4 regions of the Bacillus capparidis genome follow, and region 3 is predicted to be linked to each of the others. Evidence: riboswitches for the same ligand, from Rfam matches in the RefSeq annotation. Region 3 holds a riboswitch; each other region holds the start of a gene.

Region 1 (4,786 bases), on a different contig from region 3:
CTGTTACTCTGTGATCGAAGCCGACATCATTCTCATGGGTAGCTCCGGCAATAATTCTGCCATTTTCGAAGGAAAGCAGGTATTGGTCATTTGGAGGCATAACGACAGGCCAATTTTCTGTTTTTGCATTCGGGGATTCAAGGTGGACGATCTGTGCTTTTTGCGAAGAAACCAAAAAATTGACTCCAAGCGGCCTTAGAAGTTTCTCTGCCCAAGCGCCGGCAGTAACGATGATTTTATCTGCTTTTATTATCTCATTGTCAACCCGGACGCCAGCCTTATTGTCATGTCCAATATACAGTGATGCCTCACCATTGATAAAATGGACTCCCCGCTTTTTTGAAGCCAAGTTTAGAGCATTTCTCAGACGACGTCCATCGACTCTGGCAGCCCCACTCACATAAACTGCTCCGTAACCGTCAGCTAACGGAGGAAACTTAGCTTTTGCTTCATCGGAAGAAAGCAGAGTGATGCCGCCAATTTCAGGCGCATCCTCTCGTCGTTTTTCAGCACGTTTTATCATTTCGGATAATTTCTTTTCATCCGTATGAATGCTTAGCGCACCAACTTTTGCATAGCCTGTATCTGTTTCTCCGTCAGCTTCTAATTCAGCAATTAAGCTGGGGTAATACTTTGCGCCTCCTTTCGCCAATTGATACCATGCTTTGTTGCGCCGCTGTGACAGCCAGGGGCATACGATACCTGCAGCTGCGTCAGTAGCTTGGCCTTTATCCTTGCGGTCGATCACAGTAACTTCTGCACCGGATTTGGCTAATTTATAAGCGGTAACAGAGCCAAGCACTCCCGCTCCTATAACAATACATTTGTTCACCGAAAACATCCTTTTCATTTTTCCATTTACATTACCATCATACATATCTTAAGCCATCCAGTTCAAATAAATTAAATCCGTTTAAACTGTTACTTACTTGTTAACAATGATGAAAGACATATTTTAGGGGGTGTATTATGGATTATCTACATATAACCACTGAACTTATTATTGGATTTTTTGCTTTATTTCTTGTGACGAAGATATTAGGAAAAACCCAGTTTGCACAAATCACACCGTTTGATTTTATATCAGCACTAATACTTGGAGAAATGGTTGGAAATGCGATTTTTGATGAAAATGTGAGTGTCTGGGAAATATTATTTGCAGTAGCCGTATGGGGAATTTTAATTTATATAATAGAACTTTTATCGCAAAAGTTTAAAGGGCTAAGGGGGCTGTTGGAAGGACAGCCAGCGATAGTTATCGGTAAGGGGAAAATTGATTACCAGGCTTTAAAAATAAATAAATTGGATATCAACCAGCTTCAGACGTTAGTCCGTGAAAAAGGATATTTTTCAATAACGGAAGTTGAGTACGCGCTCTTAGAAACGGACGGTTCAGTTAGTGTATTGCCGAAGCATCCCAATTCTCCGCTGACAAAACAGGATTTTGATATCAAATATAAACCAGTTTCTTTGCCGATCACATTAATCCTTGATGGTGAGTTAGTCAAAAACAATTTAACGGAGGCTGGATTTGATGAGGATTGGCTGAAAAAACAATTGGAAGCTGAAAATATTCATGATTACAAAGAGGTTCTTTACTCAGAGTGGCATGAAATCAGAGGGCTTCATATTCAGCGCAGTTAGAGGCATTATCTCGCATTAACGGGCAGTAAGACCCCCATCTCAAGGTTATGAGTGAAAACGTACAATCCTAGGCGGGGATAACTGCCCATAAAAGCTAGGATTGGCTTCAACTCACAATCAGTGGGGATGAATGTAAGAAGGCTAATTACTCAGGCGTCTTGTGCGGGCACCTTCACTAGAACCACTGATTGAAGTTTTACTTTATTATTCGATAAGGGATAAAAATTAATTCTGTGTTGATTTCATGAAAGTATCATGGTATCTTAATGTTACTAACCCTATCAGTTAAATATGAATTCTTCTTATCTTGAGAAGCGGAGGGACTGGCCCTGTGAAGCTTCGGCAGCGGACTTACATGATAAGTACTGTGCTAATTCCTGCAAGCAATAGCTTGAGTGATAAGAATAGGTAATTGAATATTTAGATATTCACAGCCTCTTCTTATGCAGTTTAAAGAAGAGGCTGTTTGTTTTTTTAATGAGGGGAAAAGAAAAATCATGGAGGGATCAGTATGGGCAAAATTTACGTGATTCATGAAAATGATGAATGGACGTTACATTTAACAAAGCGTTTGGACGAACTGAAGCTTCCATATGAAGTGTGGAATTTAAATGAAGGCTCAATTGACTTGACAGAAGAGCCCCCTGAAGGCGTTTTTTACAGCCGAATGAGCGCGTCTTCCCATACGAGAGGCAACCGATTTGCGCCTGAATTCACTGCAACAGTACTCGATTGGCTTGAAGCGCATGATAGGAAGGTTATAAACGGGAGCATGGCTTTAAAACTTGAATTAAGCAAAGCGGCTCAATACGCCGCATTAAGTCGAGATGGAATCCGTACCCCTGAGACAATAGCCGCTGCCGGGAAAGAAGAGATTATTAAAGCGGCGAAATATTTAAACAAGACATCTTTTATTACAAAGCATAATCGTGCGGGGAAAGGATTGGGCGTCCAGCTTTTTCATTCGATTGAGGCTTTAGAAGACTATGTTTATAGTTCAGGTTTTGAAGAGCCGATTGATGGAATTACTCTCGTTCAGGAGTATATTGAATCCCCTGATCAGTCAATTATAAGGTGCGAATTTATCGGCGGGAAATTCTTATATGCTGTAAAGGTTGATACGTCTGGAGGATTTGAGCTTTGCCCGGCCGATGCTTGCCAGATTGGCGATCAAATCTGCCCGGCAGATGGAGAAGCGGTTTCGAAACCGAGTTTTCAAATCCTTGCTAATTTTCATGAAACGATTATTGAAAAATATGAAAACTTCCTGCAGCAGCAGCAAATCCTTGTAGCAGGTATCGAATTTATTAAAGACAAGGATGGGAATCTATATACCTATGATATTAATACAAACACGAACTACAATGCCGATGCTGAAAAAGCGGCAAATGTTTACGGAATGCTGGAGCTGGCAAACTATTTAAAAAGAGAATTGGAAATACCATATTTTTATCACCCTTATGCATTATCAAAATAAACCGCCAATTTCCGGCGGTTTATTTTCTATCCTAAGAAGCAGTTTACTCTACGAGACCTTAACTCTCATTCTCTATTTAAGTCCAACAACTTTCCGAACTTTTTAACGAAGGATTTCCAATTTATAACGTACGATGTTCGCCTTGCTTGATATCATGTATAATAATTTATATCAATTTCAAAAAACAATTTTTAAATACAAGGTGAATACAATATGAAAATAGCTTTTTTTGATTCGGGAATTGGCGGAATTACAGTGCTTCACGAGGCAATGAAGCAGCTTCCTAGGGAGGATTTTGTTTTTTTTGCCGATACCCTTCATGTTCCATATGGGACTAAATCAAAGGCAGACGTAAAAGAATATGTGAAACAATCTGTAGAAACGATCCGAGAGGAAGAGGTAAAAGCTCTTGTTATCGCGTGTAATACAGCAACGAGTATCGCAGTTTCTGAATTAAGAAACACATATGATTTTCCGATTATCGGCATGGAGCCGGCGGTTAAACCTGCTTTGGAAATAAGCCGATCTGCCGGAAAAAGAGTACTCGTTTTTGCTACTCCGCTAACACTGAAGCAATCAAAATATACACAGCTGGTATCTCGAATCGATGATCAGCGTCTTGTAGATTCCCTGCCGCTGCCGGAGTTAGTTGAGTTATGTGAGCGATTAAACTTTGAGAGCCAAGAAGTGATTGATTATTTTACAGAAAAACTTTCATCGTTTGATCTAAACAACTATGGCACAGTTGTTCTGGGATGCACCCATTATCCGTTTTATAAACACGTTTTACGAAGTATTTTGCCAAACCACATTCAAATCGTTGATGGAAGCGTTGGAACTGTTCATCGATTAGCGGTTATATTAAGTGAAGCCGGACAATTGCATGCAGACGGAAATGCAGACACAAAATTTCTTTGTTCAAGTCAAAATCCAGATTACATAAGGAAAATGGAAAAGGCGCTTACATTCATTCAAAACCATGAATGATAAGCCTTATTTGATGCACAGCCGGGCACTTTTAGAGAAGCGTCCGGCTGTTTGTCGTTTTTCAAAACACTTCACATGTTTAATAAGAATTTTCCTGAGGAATAGTGTATTACGTAATCACATAAATAGGAGGAATTCAAAATGAATAATTTAACACGTTTTCCAAGCGGACAGCCTGCACAAGAACAAAACAGGCAACCTGGAATTGAAAGTGATATGAATCCAACACCTGTTTATGAAGACGAGAATCATATAGGAACAGGAAAATTAAAAGACAAGGTCGCTTTAATCACAGGGGGCGACAGCGGAATCGGACGTGCGGTATCCATCGCTTATGCAAAAGAAGGCGCAGATATTGCGATTGTCTATTTAGATGAACATGATGACGCAGAAGAGACAAAAGCGAGAATCGAAAAAGAAGGCGTAAGATGCTTGCTTATTCCAGGGGACGTTGGCAGTGAGGAATTCTGCAACGAAGCTGTGGAAAAAACAGTGAGTGAACTTGGAAAGCTGGACATTCTTGTCAACAATGTTGCAGAGCAGCATCCGAAAGACAGCATTAAAGAGATTTCCAGTGAGCAGCTGGAGAGAACGTTCCGAACAAACTTCTTTTCCTTTGTTTACTTTATAAAAAAAGCTTTAGATTATATGAAGCCTGGAAGCGCGATTATCAATACA
Region 2 (4,786 bases), on a different contig from region 3:
CAAGCGCCAGTACAAAAGCAGGCAGAAGCAAGTGATAAAGCCAGGGTCCAAAACCCTCGGCAAGCGGCATATAACCGGCAACCGGGAATATCGGGAATGTCACCCCAAATGCCAGCACGAGCAAGATGGCAAGCCAGAATTCCGGTACCGACACACCGAGCAGGGATGCGTTTGTGAATAATGGATCCAGAATCGTTTTACGTAAAGAAACAATCAGGATCGCAATCGGAATGGAGATGATCAAAATAAAGAGCAGGGACAAGATCATCAAACTGAAAGTCGGACCAAAATTGGCAAAAATCAGTTCCGTGACCGGCTGGGCTGAATAGACACTTGTTCCTAGGTCACCAGTGATGACTTGTTTGAGCCAGTCGAAAAATTGAATATATAGGGGCTCATTCAGGCCAAGCTGTTCTTCCAGCTGTGCAACGGCTTCAGGGGATGCATCTTCACCAAGGATGATGAAGGCTGGATTGCCAGGTGTCAGGTGAACGAGCAGGAATACGATGATACTGACCACGAGCATGACGGGTATGACAGACAGGAGCCTGCGGATTGTATAGTGAAGCACAAGAATCACTCCTTTATTTAGAAATGGAAGAAAACCGCCAGCGGTAACGCAGGCGATTTCCTCGGGGCATTACTTGGATTTCCATGTATTCCAGAAGCGCGGACCATACCAATCTTCATAATCCTGCAGCTTGGAAGTGCGTGCATCCAAAGTGGAAAGGTTGCTTACTTTTTCAAACGGAAGCTCATCGTAGATTGTCTTATTCAGCTCAGCCAGTATTTCTTTTTGGGCAGCTTCATCTTCTGCTTCACCCCACTGTGTGACAAGCTCCTGCCGGGCGTTCGCTGTTATACCAGCCGCTGCTGTTGGAATCCTGACTGACCATTCCGGCTTGGTTTGGCGAGAAGAACGGAGACCAGCCAACTACGACCATATCCCAGTTAGCAGCAACGCTCCATTTTTCCAGGTAGGTTGCCCATTCATAGGACTCAAGCTCGACATTGAAGCCTGCTGCTTCCAGCTGCTGTTCTGCAATTTCGGCGATTTTCTTATACTCTGCATGGTCATTCGAGAAGATGATTTTCACCGGCTGCCCATCATAAGAGCTGACCTCCAGCAGCTTTTTCGCCTCATCTGGATCATAAGCTTCGAAATTATCGATGTTTTGATCCAAGTAAAGAGCTGTTTGATCGGGCGTGAACAGGGCTCCATCCAGATTATAGAATTCACTATTACCATAAGTAGCCTTGGCGATGGCCTCTTTATCAAGCGCTGCGTGAAGTGCTTCACGGACTTTTATATCGTCAAATGGCGCTTCGGATTTATCCGGGGTGATGACGGAATATCCATTGCTTGAGATAGCTGGTTCGACATTAGGTGTGGTATCGACTACATCATACAAATCAAGTGGGATGGACTGTACATAATCATATAGATCTGTCTTCAATCCATTGAGCATTACTTGTGGGTCTTTCACGATCTTGAAATGAATCGTATCCAGATAAGCTGTCTTTTTACCAGTCAGACCGCCCCAGTCTTCCTCTTCGCGAGATTGATAATCTTCGAATCTGGAAAGGACGATTTCGTTGCCGCGCTTCCAGGAATCGAATTTGAATGGACCTGTACCGATCAGCTGTTCATTTTTCAGCGGCTGTTCACCCGCAGCTTCCGCGATATCGGCAGGAATGATGACAGCAGATGCTTTCGGAGCAGCCAGATCGGTTAGCAAAGCGGTATATGGGTCTTTCAGCGTAATGACCAATGTCAAGTCATCTTTTGCTTCGACAGAATTCACATGTGTTGCTGTGATCTTACCGACGGAAGAGACCTTAAGCCAGCGCTCGATCGATGCTTTGGCATCCTCGGCAGTTACGTCCTGGCCGTTGTGGAATTTCAGTCCATCACGAAGGGTGATGGTGTATGTTTTCTTGTCATCGCTGACGGTATAGTCGTCAGCTAGTAAAGGACGAGCCTGGTAATCCTTATCCAGGGCGAACAAACCTTCATAGATATGCCAGCCGATTTTTCTCGCAACACTTTCGCCGGAATACATCCAATCCAGTGTGTCGGGATCCGCCGTCATGGCAACATTCAAGTCGCCGCCTTCAACAGGTTCTCCGCCGCTTGTACCGGAGCTGCTGCTGGAATTGCCGGAGCAGCCGAATAAGGCGATGGTGGCCGCTAAGCCGAATAGTATGAGTGCAAATTTCTTCTTCAAGACATTTCCTCCTTAGCTTCCCAATAACGAGAATACGATTTTCGTGAATGCTTTCTCCGTGATGAGCAATGCCCGCTCATCGATGTCGAATTTCGGATGATGATGCGGATAGTGTGTGGCTGTATCCTCATTGCGGGAGCCGACTTTAAAAAAGCTGCCGGGTTTTTCCTGCAAGTAATAAGCGAAATCCTCTGCTCCCATCCCAGTTTCAAGTTCTATTACCTGTTCTTCACCGAATTGTTCAGAGAATAGCTGCTGCAAAAGAGCAGTTTCCTCTGGATGGTTATAAAGCGCAGGATAGCCGTGCAGGTAATCGATGGAATAAGTCGCACCGAAACCGCTCGTGATTCCGGAAACGATGGCTTCTATTTGCTGTCTGACCTGCTTGCGGATGTCGGCATTGAACGTCCGCACTGTGCCTTCCAATTTGGCGGTATCCGGTATGACATTGAATGCGTTACCGGACTGGAATACACCCAGTGTCACCACCGCAGATTCCAGTGGGCTGACTCTTCGGCTGACAATCTTCTGCAAAGCACTTACGATATCACTGCCGATGACGATTGGATCGACAGCCTCTTGTGGTGCTGCGCCATGACCACCTTTTCCTTGGATGGTGATCGCAAATTTATCCACTGCGGCCATTTTGAATCCTTCACCGACACCGATCTTCCCGACAGGGGCAGCAGAGTTAAGATGAGCGCCATAGACATAATCGACACCGTCAAGTGCGCCATCTTCAATCATTGCCTTGGCACCGCCGGGCGGTACTTCCTCAGCAGGCTGGAACAGGAAGACAACTATGCCTTTCAGGCTGTCTTTATGCTTGATCAATGCTTTGGCAGTCCCCAGCAAAGCAGCAGTATGGCCGTCATGTCCGCAAGCGTGCATCACGCCAGGTATTTTGGATCGATAGGCTGTTTCTTTCTCATCCACTATCGGCAGGGCATCGAAATCAGCTCTGAGGGCAATCGTAGGTCCTGCCTCTTTCCCTGACAGCGATGCGACGATGCCATACCCGCCGATATCTGTCTGGATATCTTCGTAGCCGAAGCTGCGCAGCTTATCGGCGATGAAACGGGCGGTTTTCGTCTCCTGAAAACTTAATTCAGGATGCTGATGCAGATATCGCCGCCATTTGACGACTTCTGCGAAATCATTTTCCAATTCTGTATGTACCTCCGCAAGTGTCTGCTTCATGGTCTCCATCATGTAGCCTCCTGTATGTAATAATCTTGATATTTACTATGGAATTAGTCGGATTTTGCCTTTAAAAAAGACCCCTTCCGAATAGAAGAGGGCCTTTTTTAAGCTTCTGCTCTTCTTATCTTCGGTGACAAACACCTGGAATTAGCACAGTACTGCGGCTTGCAGCCTGTTGCTTTGGCTTCGCAGGGCCATTCCCTTTACCAATCTGGATAAGAAATATTAGTTGTAAGGATAGACCGAAAAGTTCTGGGTGTCAATCCTATTTTTTAACTTAGAGTGCCATCAGAAACTGCTGTAGCTAAAAAATTCAACAGAAATAATTGTACTTGATAGAAAACTTTAAAAAATGACTTGACCGGATTTTCCTGTATGTAACATATCTTTAATATAAAAAATAAATAATAATTTTCTTATCAAGAGAGACGGAGGGACTTGGCCCTATGATGTCTCAGCAACCAGTCTGTCAAGACACGGTGCTAATTCCAAAAGGTATCCGCCTTAAAGATAAGAAGCTGATTTGGTTATGACTGAACCTTCTTCCTTTTTGGGGAGAAGGGTCTTTTTTTATAGAAGGGTGAGAAACAATATAGGAAGTAGCTTGGAGACGACATTTGTACAGATAGGTAATCGAAGTGATGGAGTGACAGGGGCTGTCAATCCGCCGGTTTATCTTTCCACCGCCTATGTACATAGCGGAATAGGGGAATAACCGGTTATGATTATTCCAGGACGAAGAACCCGACTTGATCTGTTCTGGAGGATGGGTTCGCAAAGCTTGAAAAGGGCGATCAGGCATTTACCTGCAGCTCGGGCATGGCAGCAATCCAACTTGTATTATCACTTTTCCGATCTGGCGACTCACTGCTTGTGCCGGAGGATATATACGGAGGAACTTATCGACTGTTCGATTTCTTTTTAGAATCATTCGGAGTGACGCCGATTTACGCTCTATTTCGGACTGTGGAAGAAACAGCAGCGATGATAACGGATGGACAAAAGCGATCTTCCTGGAGACACCGACAAACCCGCTGATGCAGGAAATCGACATTGCAGCGTATGCGCAGTTGGCGAGAGCACACAAGCTATTGTTGATTGTCCGACAATACATTCCTGACACCATATTTCCAGCAGCCAATTACACAAGGGGCAGATCTGGCTGAGATGTCGCATGCCGCCATGCCGGAGGATGAGCGGAGAAAACGCGGTATCACAGATGGTCTTTTGCTGAAGAATTTCCTGTTCAAAGATTTTATGATATTGGAGCGATAGTCTATTATTTAAAAGCTATCCCATGGCAAATACCTGATTTTACGATAGAAAAATACAAGGATCCAAATGATTCAAACGGA
Region 3 (4,786 bases):
AGATAACTTATTTTCGTCAATAGTTTTTTTAACCTTGTCTAATTTTCTATTTCTAGATAAATTAAGCCAACTGGTAGAGTTTATGATAAGAAGAAAATTAAATCAATCAACTATGAAAATCGACAACACTGTTTAGTTCCTGAAAAAACAGGAATCCCTGCTAAAAACAGGGTTCCTGATCAGGCACAACTCTAGACCGTAAAACTAGATGAAACAGCCTCAAGAGCTTGGTCGAAGTCTTTGATCAAGTCCTCTGCTGCTTCGACACCTGCACTTAGACGGAGCAATCCGTCAGTAATTCCTCGTTTTTCTCTTTCCTCTTTCGGCATAGAAGCATGAGACATTTTTGCCGGATACGACAAGATGGATTCGACAGCACCTAAGCTGACTGCAAATACAGGCAGTTTTAATTGTCGGACGACTTTCCGTACTGCATCTTCATTTTCCAATTCAAAAGAAAGTACAGCACCGTCTCCCAGCGACTGGCTCTTATGGATAGAAGCACCCGGATGAGAAGAAAGCCCTGGATAATACACATTTTTTACTGCCGGATGTCCGTTAAAGTACTCTGCCAGCTGCTTGGCTGTTTGGCTTGACCTTTCCAGCCTGACTTGCAGCGTTTTTAATCCTCTTAAAATAAGCCAGCAATCTTGGACGCCTAGAACCGCGCCAAATGAATTTTGCAGCTTATAAAGCTCTTGAGCAAGGTCTGGATCCTTAACAGCGGCAAGACCTGATAAGACATCGCTGTGTCCGCCCAAAAATTTCGTTGCACTATGCAGCACAATATCTACACCAAGGTCGAGCGGACGTTGAAGTGCAGGCGTCATAAAAGTATTATCGAGAAACGTTAAACAGCCATTTGCGCGCGCCAGTTTTACAACTCCTCGAATGTCTGTAATACCTAAGGTCGGGTTTGACGGTGTTTCCATATAGATGACTTTCGTATTTGGCTGAATATGTAACGCAACCTCATTGAGATCAGTCATATCAACAAATGAATGCTCAATGCCAAACCGGTTTAACACCTCGGTCACCATTCGGAAGGTGCCCCCGTAAACTTCTCTTGTCACTAGTACATGGTCTCCTTTTGACAACAGCAAAAAGGCGGTAGAGATCGCAGCCATTCCTGATGCAAAAGCAAATCCTCTTACTCCTCCTTCTAGAGCGGCTATCGTTTCTTCCAGCGCCTGTCTTGTCGGGTTTCCTGATCTGCTGTAATCAAATTCTCCAAACTCGTCAAAAGAAGCTTGATGGAAGGTAGAAGCGTGCTGTACAGGTACACTGACAGCACCAGTTGACCCATCAGTTTTATGCTCATTATGAAGAAGCCTTGTATCAAAACTCCAGTTATTACTCATACGTTACAGCCTCCTCTTTTACTTTCTCAAGTGCAATTCTTAGATCATCCTTTAAGTCCTCTACATTTTCGATCCCGACAGAGAAGCGTAAAAGCCGATTACAGACTCCATTTGCGATGCGAATCTCTTCTGGTATATCCATATGGGTTTGCGTCGCAGGATAAGTGATGAAACTTTCAACTCCGCCAAGACTTTCAGCAAAGCAGATCGTTTGCAGGTTTTTTAAAAATGGATTAACCATTTCTTCTTTCAGGATTCGAAAAGAAAGCATTCCCCCGCGTCCTGGGTATAAGACGTCGGTGATTCCTTCCTGCTCGATAAGAAATGCCGCAAGCTCCTTAGCATTTTCTTCATGTTGTCTCATACGCAAGGCAAGAGTTTTCATTCCTCTCATTAACAGCCAAGAATCAAAAGGTGCTAAAACAGCTCCAATTGCGTTTTGATGCTGAAATAGCTCTTCCGACAATTCTTCTCCTTTTGCTACCACAAGGCCGGCCAAAAGGTCATTATGCCCGCCTAAATACTTTGTCGCGCTGTGAATCACAATATCCGCACCTTCATCAATGGGACGCTGAAGCACCGGGGTATAGAAGGTGTTGTCTACAATCAACAGTAAATTATGCTTTTTCGCAATGTTTGCAACCTTCTCGATACTAACTTCCTGCATCAAAGGATTCGTCGGAGTTTCAAGAAATATCGCTTTTGTATTTTCATTGATGTTTGACTCCGTACAGTCCTCATTATCTAAATCATCATAGATAAAAGTAAGTCCGTATTTTTTCCATTCATTTTCAAACAAACGGTAGGTTCCCCCATATAAATCAGAGGAAACAATGATTTCGTCTCCGCTTTTAAATAACGCCATAATCGTATGAATGGCTGCCATACCAGAGCTGAATGCAAAGCCTCTAGTTCCTCCTTCAAGGCTTGCGATTGCATCTTCTACAAGCTGTCTTGTCGGATTTTTCGTGCGAATATAATCAAAACCCGTTGATTCGCCGATTCCTAAATGGCGGTATGCCGAGGAAAAATAAATCGGCGGATTAACAGCTCCTGTCGTTTCTTCACTTTTGTTTCCAATTTGTGCAAGTTTCGTTTCTACATGTCGAGTCATTTGGACACCATCCCTTTAAAAATTAAAAACCCTTCTTCATAAGAAGAAGGGTTTAACTCTTCCTCTTATCTTTCAAGCAAAAGAACGCTTGCTGGATTTAGCACCTTGGTGCAAGCTGATTGAACAGCATGCATAACCGGTTGCTGAGGTTTCTTCGGGCCAGTCCCTCCACCTCTCATGATAAGAACGTATTCGTATATTCTAATTTTTCTTTACTTTAACGTACTCCATCCTATTTTTCAAGAGCTTATATAAAAGTTTTTATCTTTTCTTCCATGCTTGTTCTTTGCTAAACTATAGGTAATCATAAAAATTATACTTTTTGTGACAATAGATGGAAACGCTTTAATTTTTTGCAATTGCGGGGGAATAGTTGTGACTAGCAAAAAAGGTGTTATAAACGAGGAAAAGCTTTATTCGAACGAATTAGCCGAACATATGGATGTATTGACGTATTTGCCCAAAACCTTTTCACCGTTGTACACGTACCATGTCATTATTGCCCAAGACGGTAATGATTATTTTCGATTAGGACGAATTGCCCGTCAGGCAGAAGCTCTTATGAATGACGGAAGTATGGAAAGATGCATAATTGTCGGTATACCATACAACAGTGTCAGTGAACGGAGAAACACCTATCATCCAGAAGGAACAAAATTTAATGCGTATAAACGATTTTTGGCAAAAGAGCTCATCCCATTCATTGACGAAAAATTTTCGACTTATCAGGTTGGTACCGGCCGAACGTTAATCGGCGACTCACTGGGCGCGACCGTTTCCTTGATGACCGCTCTTGACTATCCAAATATTTTCGGCAATATCATCATGCAATCGCCTTATGTCGATCAACATGTTTTACAAGCGATAAAAGATACCGAGTCCCTTCATCTCTTAAGCATCTATCATCAAATCGGCACAAAAGAGACTGAAGTACACACCTCAGACAAACAGGTTCTTGATTTTGTCAAACCAAATCAAGAATTAAAACAGCTGCTCGAGAATAAAAATGGCATTTATTATTTTGAAAGCTTTGACGGTGATCATAAATGGACGTATTGGCAGCCATTGATCACGCATGCTTTAAAGAAGATGCTCTCAATGTCTCCTTAATTTTTTGGTATACTATATAATATGAAACACTAAGGAGGTTCACTATGAAATACGGAATTGTTTTATTTCCTTCAAAAAAACTCCAGGATATCGCAAATTCTTACCGTAAACGTTACGATCCAAATTATGCACTCATTCCTCCTCATATAACATTGAAACCGGCTTTTGAAGCAAGCACTGAAGTCATTCACGCTCTTGTTCCAAAGCTGAAAGCAACGGCAAAAAAGTTAAACCCAGTGACTATAAACATAACAAAATACAGCTCATTTGCCCCTGTAAATAATGTGATTTACATGAAGATTGAACCGACAAAAGAGTTGAACCATCTTTATGAGGCTATTCATAATGATAGCTTGGACGCAGAACCGGAAAATCCTTTTGTTCCGCATGTGACAGTAGCCCAAAAGATATCTGAAGATGAACATTCCGATGTGCTTAGCTCGTTAAAAATGACAGACGCTGCCCATGAAGAGACAATCGATCGTTTTCATTTGCTTTATCAGCTCGAAAACGGGTCTTGGACTGTGTATGACACATTCATTTTAGGAGAAGGAGAATAAATATTGATAGCAACAATTGCAGAAACTGATCAACAACGGAAAGATGCTTTATCTATAAGAAATGAAGTATTTATTAACGAACAGAAAGTATCTCCGGAAATCGAGATGGATGAACTTGATGAGACCTCTGTCCACGTTGTATTGTATGATGGAGAGAAGCCGGTTGCTGCCGGGAGAACTCGATTATTCGAAGGTATGGGAAAGCTCGAACGCATTTGTGTATTAAAATCCTACCGATCCAAAGGTTGCGGAAAACAGATTGTGAATGCTCTCGAAGAAGCGGCGGCTAAGCTTGGGGCATCTTCTTTTCTGTTATATTCTCAAGTCCAAGCAGCTGTCTTCTACGAAGCTCAAGGCTATAAAACTGTATCTGGAGAGTTTTTGGCTGCAGGAATCCCGCACGTTAAAATGATAAAGGAAAAACTGTAAAAAACCATTGTGTGAAAAGGTTGTTTTTTAAGGTTTAAACATATTCTTGAAAGTACCTGCCTTTTCCATTCTCAGAATAAAAATTGTTCTGACGGCGTTTACGATTTCCACCCCAATTTGGCTGATAGCTTTTTGGGGTGTTTTTTTCCAGCTCACGGTAAACGAGTTCCCCTTGGATGCTCTTCACTTTTGAGACTTGGGCATAATTGCTT
Region 4 (4,786 bases), on a different contig from region 3:
ATGGATTTTTGTTCTACAAGAAAATCGGCTGTTTCTTTTAACGTTTCAGCTAAGGGTCCTGAGAAGTATTCTTTTTGCTGAGATGCGTCAAGCCAGATAAGTTGTTTCATTGTTTTTAAACTTTCCTCTGGCGACAATCCAAGTTCTTTCGAAAGCAAATCAGCAGATTCTTTCGGCTTATCACGATAATATTTAACCGCCTCATCCAATACGCTTACGTAGTCCTTGACAACTTCCGGATATTTCTTAGCAAAATCATTATGCACGTAACCTAGTTCTGCAGTTAACACTCCTTTTTCTGCAAGCTCTTTTGAGTTCACAATGACCTTTCCTTTGTCTTGATTTAATTTTTCCAGCATTGGCTGCCATAAATAGGCTCCATCGATTTCTCCACGCTGCCATGCGGCATAAATATCAGGCGGGGTCATGTCTAAAATCGTAATGTTTTCTTTTACAGGATCAAGTCCTTCTTCTTTCAATGCACCAAGCAAACTATAATGAGAAGTAGAACTGAAAGTTGTTGCAATTTTCTTCCCCTTCAAATCATGTAATGACTGAATTCCGGTATCATCCTTTACGACAAGAGCTTCACTCTCTCCAATTATGTCGTGCAAGTTATACACACTGTACGGGAGTTTATTCGCAATACCAATAGAGGTTGGCGGTGTTCCAACAGTTCCAAAGTTAATGCTTCCGCTTGCGATCGCATTATTAACATCACGTCCAGCATCAAACTTCACCCATTCAACCTTGGTGTCGGGATATTTTTTTTCAAGCAGTCCGAGCGCCTTTGCAAGCAACTCTCCGCTTGGTGATGCTTGATATCCAATAACAATTTTTTCTGGTACATTTTCGGATGAAGATGTTGATTTATTTTCTGACGCTGAATTAGATGAAACTTGATTTGAACAAGCCGCACTAACTGTAAAAGCTAACAGGATGATTAACAAAACATTTCTTTTTAATAGGTTCATTTTATATTCCTTCTTTTCTATTTATTTTCCTACCCATGAAAAACGACTACGCTGATAAAGACGAATCAAACTGTCTAAGATAATCGCAATCGCCCCCATTAGGATGATGCCCGCAAAAACAATGTCACTTCGTAAGTATTTACTCGCATCAAGAACCATCCAGCCAATTCCACTTGTTGCCGCAACCATTTCAGCCGCAACAAGTGTTGCATACGTTATACCAATGGCTGTCCGTAATCCTGTAATAATATCAGGCAGACAAGAGGGCAAGATGATATGCCATAATACTTTGCTTTTTGTTCCCCCAAGAGAAAGCGCCGCATTGATACGATCACTAGGTAATTTTTGGACACTTGATACTATGGTGATAAATAATGGTGCAAAAGCGCTTAAAAACAATAAAGCAATTTTTGACTTATCGTCGATACCAAGCCATAATACTAGAATTGCATAATATGCAAGTGGCGGCAGAGGACGATAAAATTCAATAATCGGATCAAAAACAGCACGTATATATTTTGAATATCCGCATAATAGCCCTAGTGGGACAGCTATTAAGAATGCAAGAAACAGCGCGGAAAAGAGACGATACATACTATTAGAAATATGAGAAAGCAGCGAAGCTCCTTTATACCCTTGTGTGAAAAGTTCAATAAATGAAGCCCATACAGCCTGTGGTGTAGGAATAAAAAATGGATCTACCCACTTCAAATTTGTAATGATTGTCCACACAATGAATAAAATGATTACACTGGCTAAGGAAATGCCTTTCACTATCAAATTGTGCTTTCCATACGTATGACTGTTCTCCATTTGACATCTTCCTTTATAAATAAAATTTAGGGTTCGCTGGAGGGATATACCAGACCCCATTTCCGGAGGGAGCCCCACCAATAACTAAAATATCCGCCTTTAGAAGCAGGTCATAGTATTGATTCACTAACCTTCGTATTGTTAAGCAAGAAAAACACTCCTTCTAAGAGAAAATAAAAAAGACTCTTATCAATTTACGTCTTTACGTAAGATAAGAGTCTCTGGTTATCCAGTCGACCATTTATTTGGATTTGGAAGAAATTAAAGAAAACTTTTCTTATAAATCAATATTTATTCTTATTTAGCAAGAAATGATTTTTCTCTGTCTTGTCAATTTGTGTAATCTATTCATCGTTAACGGTGATTAACACTGAACCATACTAGCAGACTAAAAATATAAGAAATCTTGACTTCATCCACAATTGCCACTTTTCTACCACTACAGTCATAAATACAAACTAAATTAAGAGGTTCAATTTGGCTTTGCAGTCCGGACTGCACTTGCTAAGCGGAAAGATATCGATAAATTCTGCCATTATAATATCCATAGTTTCCTTACCTGTCAAGTATGAATTAGCGAACCTTGTTGATACACATTGAGAAAAAATTGATCAGTGCAGTTTTTTCAATGTTTATTTTTACAGTTATAGATAATTTTTCAATATCCTCTGATTGACTCTCACTAACAAGTTCTTCCATCATCCCTATGCCAATCTCTACCCCAACAATTCATAAATTTTATTTTGATGAACAAAACAAAGAAGGTTTTATTACAATATAATTCCGCCCTATTTAATAGGTTTTGATCATTCATTACTCTCTTTATAATTAAATTGATATAATTATTATATCGTATTTTATTTATAAATAATACACTTTATATTTTTTCAATATAATTTAAACATAAACTGATATTCTTTCAAAAGTAAAATCCCATTAAAATTTTATAGAAAAGAAACCCTTGACATTTTTTAATTATAACAATATATTTGTAAACAAATCTAACCAATAACTTAATATTAATTTTTTCTTATCCAGAGAGACTGAGGGACAGGCCCAATGAAGTCTCGGCAACGGGTTTATGACACCGTGCCAATTCCTGCAAATGCTTCTGCATTGGAAGATGAGAATGAGGTAGCTTATTTCCGAGAGCCCCACTATTTTCTTCTGAATAAGAAAATAGTGGGGCTTTTTGTTCTAATTTTTTTAAGGAGTGTGTGCATTGATTGAATTTAAGCAAGTAGCAAAAACTTTCACATTAGGAAAAAGGGAAATTCACGCAGTAAAAGACGTTACTCTCTCTATTTCTCAAGGTGAAATTTTTGGAATTATAGGTTTTAGTGGCGCTGGAAAAAGCACACTATTGAGACTTGTTAATATGTTGGAGAATCCCACTAACGGTTCTATTACGGTTCAGGGAGAGGACATATCTAGCCTTTCCCAAAAAGAGATTCGAAGTCTCCGCAGACGAATTGGCATGATTTTTCAAAACTTTAATTTATTTTCCTCTCGGACAGTAGCTGGAAATATAGCTTATCCTCTTAAACTTGCTGGGTTCCCCAAAAAGGAAATAAAGGCTAGAGTTACAGAGCTGCTGCAGTTTGTAGGCTTAACTGATAAAGCAAATGATTATCCGGAGCAGTTATCTGGCGGGCAGAAACAGAGGGTAGGAATAGCGCGCGCCCTTGCCACCTCTCCAGATATCCTAATTTGTGATGAAGCTACATCTGCTTTAGACCCAGATACAACAGGAGAAATTCTCCGCCTTTTAAAAAGGGTCAATAAGAGTTTAGGGATCACTATTTTGCTCATTACACATGAGATGCATGTAATTCAATCCATCTGTGATAGGGTTGCTGTGATGGAAAATGGCACAGTTGTTGAAACAGGATCACTTTTTGATACCTTCACAAAACCACAGCATTTGACAACTAAACGGTTTATTCAATCTGTTCAGCAGGATCGTCCTTCTGAAGTATTACTATCTCAATGGAAGGAAAATGGAGGGAAAAATTTATATCGGATTGTTTTCAGCGGCGAATTAACAAACAATCCCGTTCTATCCCAGATTACAAGAAAACATGATATAGACATAAATATTATTTATGGATCTATCAAAGAGCTTCAAGAAAAATTTTACGGAAACTTATTGGTATCATTTGAAGGGCATCAAGCAGCTATCGACAATGTAATTTCCGAGTTAAAAGAAACCGTTGAAATAGAGGAGGTGATCATTTAATGAGAGTGGACTGGACAACATTTTGGCCAAGGATAGTGGAATCAACAGGAGAAACGATTCTAATGGTAATTGCGACTTTAATATTTGGTTCCATTCTTGGCATCATCATTGGTTTATTGCTTTTTATCACTAGAAAAGGAAATATATTAGAAAATAAAATTTTATTTCAGGCATTGAACATTTTAATTAATATCATTAGGCCTATTCCTTTTATTATTTTTCTTGTTGCTATTAGCCCTCTAACTCGCTCCATTATTGGGACAACTATCGGAACTTGGGCAGCCATTTTCCCAATGACCATCGCAGCATCTTTTGGTATAGCAAGAATTGTGGAGAATAATTTAATCAGCATTGATCCTGGCGTAATTGAAGCAGCAAAGGCAATGGGAGCAAACCCTCTTCAAATTATCTTTACTGTATTAATTCCTGAAGCTTTAGGGCCTCTTATCCTTGGATTAACTTTTGTAACCATCGGTTTAATAGATTTTTCTGCCATGGCCGGAACAGTCGGAGGCGGTGGATTAGGTCATGTTGCCATGACTTATGGCTACCAACGTTTTGATGGCAGCGTCATGCTGGTTACCGTTGTCATATTAATTTTGCTTGTCCAGCTAGCGCAATGGATCGGGAATACATTGTCTCGAAAAATAATGCGCAGATAAAGTGAAACTTCAATCTGACCGTTAATGCGGGATAAAAACCAAACAGAATAAAGGAGATTGTTAAAATGAAAAAAATAACACTATTATTTTTATTATTA

The links. Region 3 has a riboswitch for S-adenosylmethionine ahead of JOC74_RS00855 (methionine biosynthesis PLP-dependent protein). Riboswitches for the same ligand answer to the same signal wherever they lie in the genome.
Region 1: it holds a riboswitch for S-adenosylmethionine, as region 3 does, so the genes downstream of both, JOC74_RS21815 (ATP-grasp domain-containing protein) here and JOC74_RS00855 (methionine biosynthesis PLP-dependent protein) in region 3, are expected to answer to the same signal.
Region 2: it holds a riboswitch for S-adenosylmethionine, as region 3 does, so the genes downstream of both, JOC74_RS12010 (M20 metallopeptidase family protein) here and JOC74_RS00855 (methionine biosynthesis PLP-dependent protein) in region 3, are expected to answer to the same signal.
Region 4: it holds a riboswitch for S-adenosylmethionine, as region 3 does, so the genes downstream of both, JOC74_RS15515 (methionine ABC transporter ATP-binding protein) here and JOC74_RS00855 (methionine biosynthesis PLP-dependent protein) in region 3, are expected to answer to the same signal.

Annotation. Positions count from the first base shown of each region.
Region 1 is NZ_JAFDST010000008.1:55,490-60,275, forward strand. It holds gene JOC74_RS21805 (NAD(P)/FAD-dependent oxidoreductase) at 1-832, opposite strand, end outside; gene JOC74_RS21810 (DUF421 domain-containing protein) at 970-1,644, shown strand; SAM riboswitch class I at 1,944-2,049, shown strand; gene JOC74_RS21815 (ATP-grasp domain-containing protein) at 2,156-3,121, shown strand; gene murI (glutamate racemase) at 3,335-4,108, shown strand; gene JOC74_RS21825 (SDR family oxidoreductase) at 4,250-4,786, shown strand, end outside.
Region 2 is NZ_JAFDST010000002.1:976,311-981,096, forward strand. It holds gene JOC74_RS11995 (ABC transporter permease) at 1-571, opposite strand, end outside; gene JOC74_RS12000 (hypothetical protein) at 641-934, opposite strand; gene JOC74_RS12005 (ABC transporter substrate-binding protein) at 819-2,228, opposite strand; gene JOC74_RS12010 (M20 metallopeptidase family protein) at 2,241-3,437, opposite strand; SAM riboswitch class I at 3,550-3,653, opposite strand; SAM riboswitch class I at 3,845-3,948, shown strand; partial or broken gene JOC74_RS12015 (PLP-dependent transferase) at 4,024-4,592, shown strand; partial or broken gene JOC74_RS12020 (SAM-dependent methyltransferase) at 4,664-4,786, shown strand, end outside.
Region 3 is NZ_JAFDST010000001.1:160,676-165,461, reverse strand. It holds gene metC (cystathionine beta-lyase) at 192-1,361, opposite strand; gene JOC74_RS00855 (methionine biosynthesis PLP-dependent protein) at 1,354-2,475, opposite strand; SAM riboswitch class I at 2,538-2,662, opposite strand; gene JOC74_RS00850 (esterase family protein) at 2,851-3,585, shown strand; gene JOC74_RS00845 (YjcG family protein) at 3,630-4,145, shown strand; gene JOC74_RS00840 (GNAT family N-acetyltransferase) at 4,149-4,574, shown strand; gene JOC74_RS00835 (hypothetical protein) at 4,609-4,786, opposite strand, start outside.
Region 4 is NZ_JAFDST010000003.1:394,047-398,832, reverse strand. It holds gene JOC74_RS15525 (taurine ABC transporter substrate-binding protein) at 1-974, opposite strand, end outside; gene JOC74_RS15520 (ABC transporter permease) at 996-1,787, opposite strand; SAM riboswitch class I at 2,815-2,917, shown strand; gene JOC74_RS15515 (methionine ABC transporter ATP-binding protein) at 3,010-4,026, shown strand; gene JOC74_RS15510 (methionine ABC transporter permease) at 4,026-4,688, shown strand; gene JOC74_RS15505 (MetQ/NlpA family ABC transporter substrate-binding protein) at 4,754-4,786, shown strand, end outside.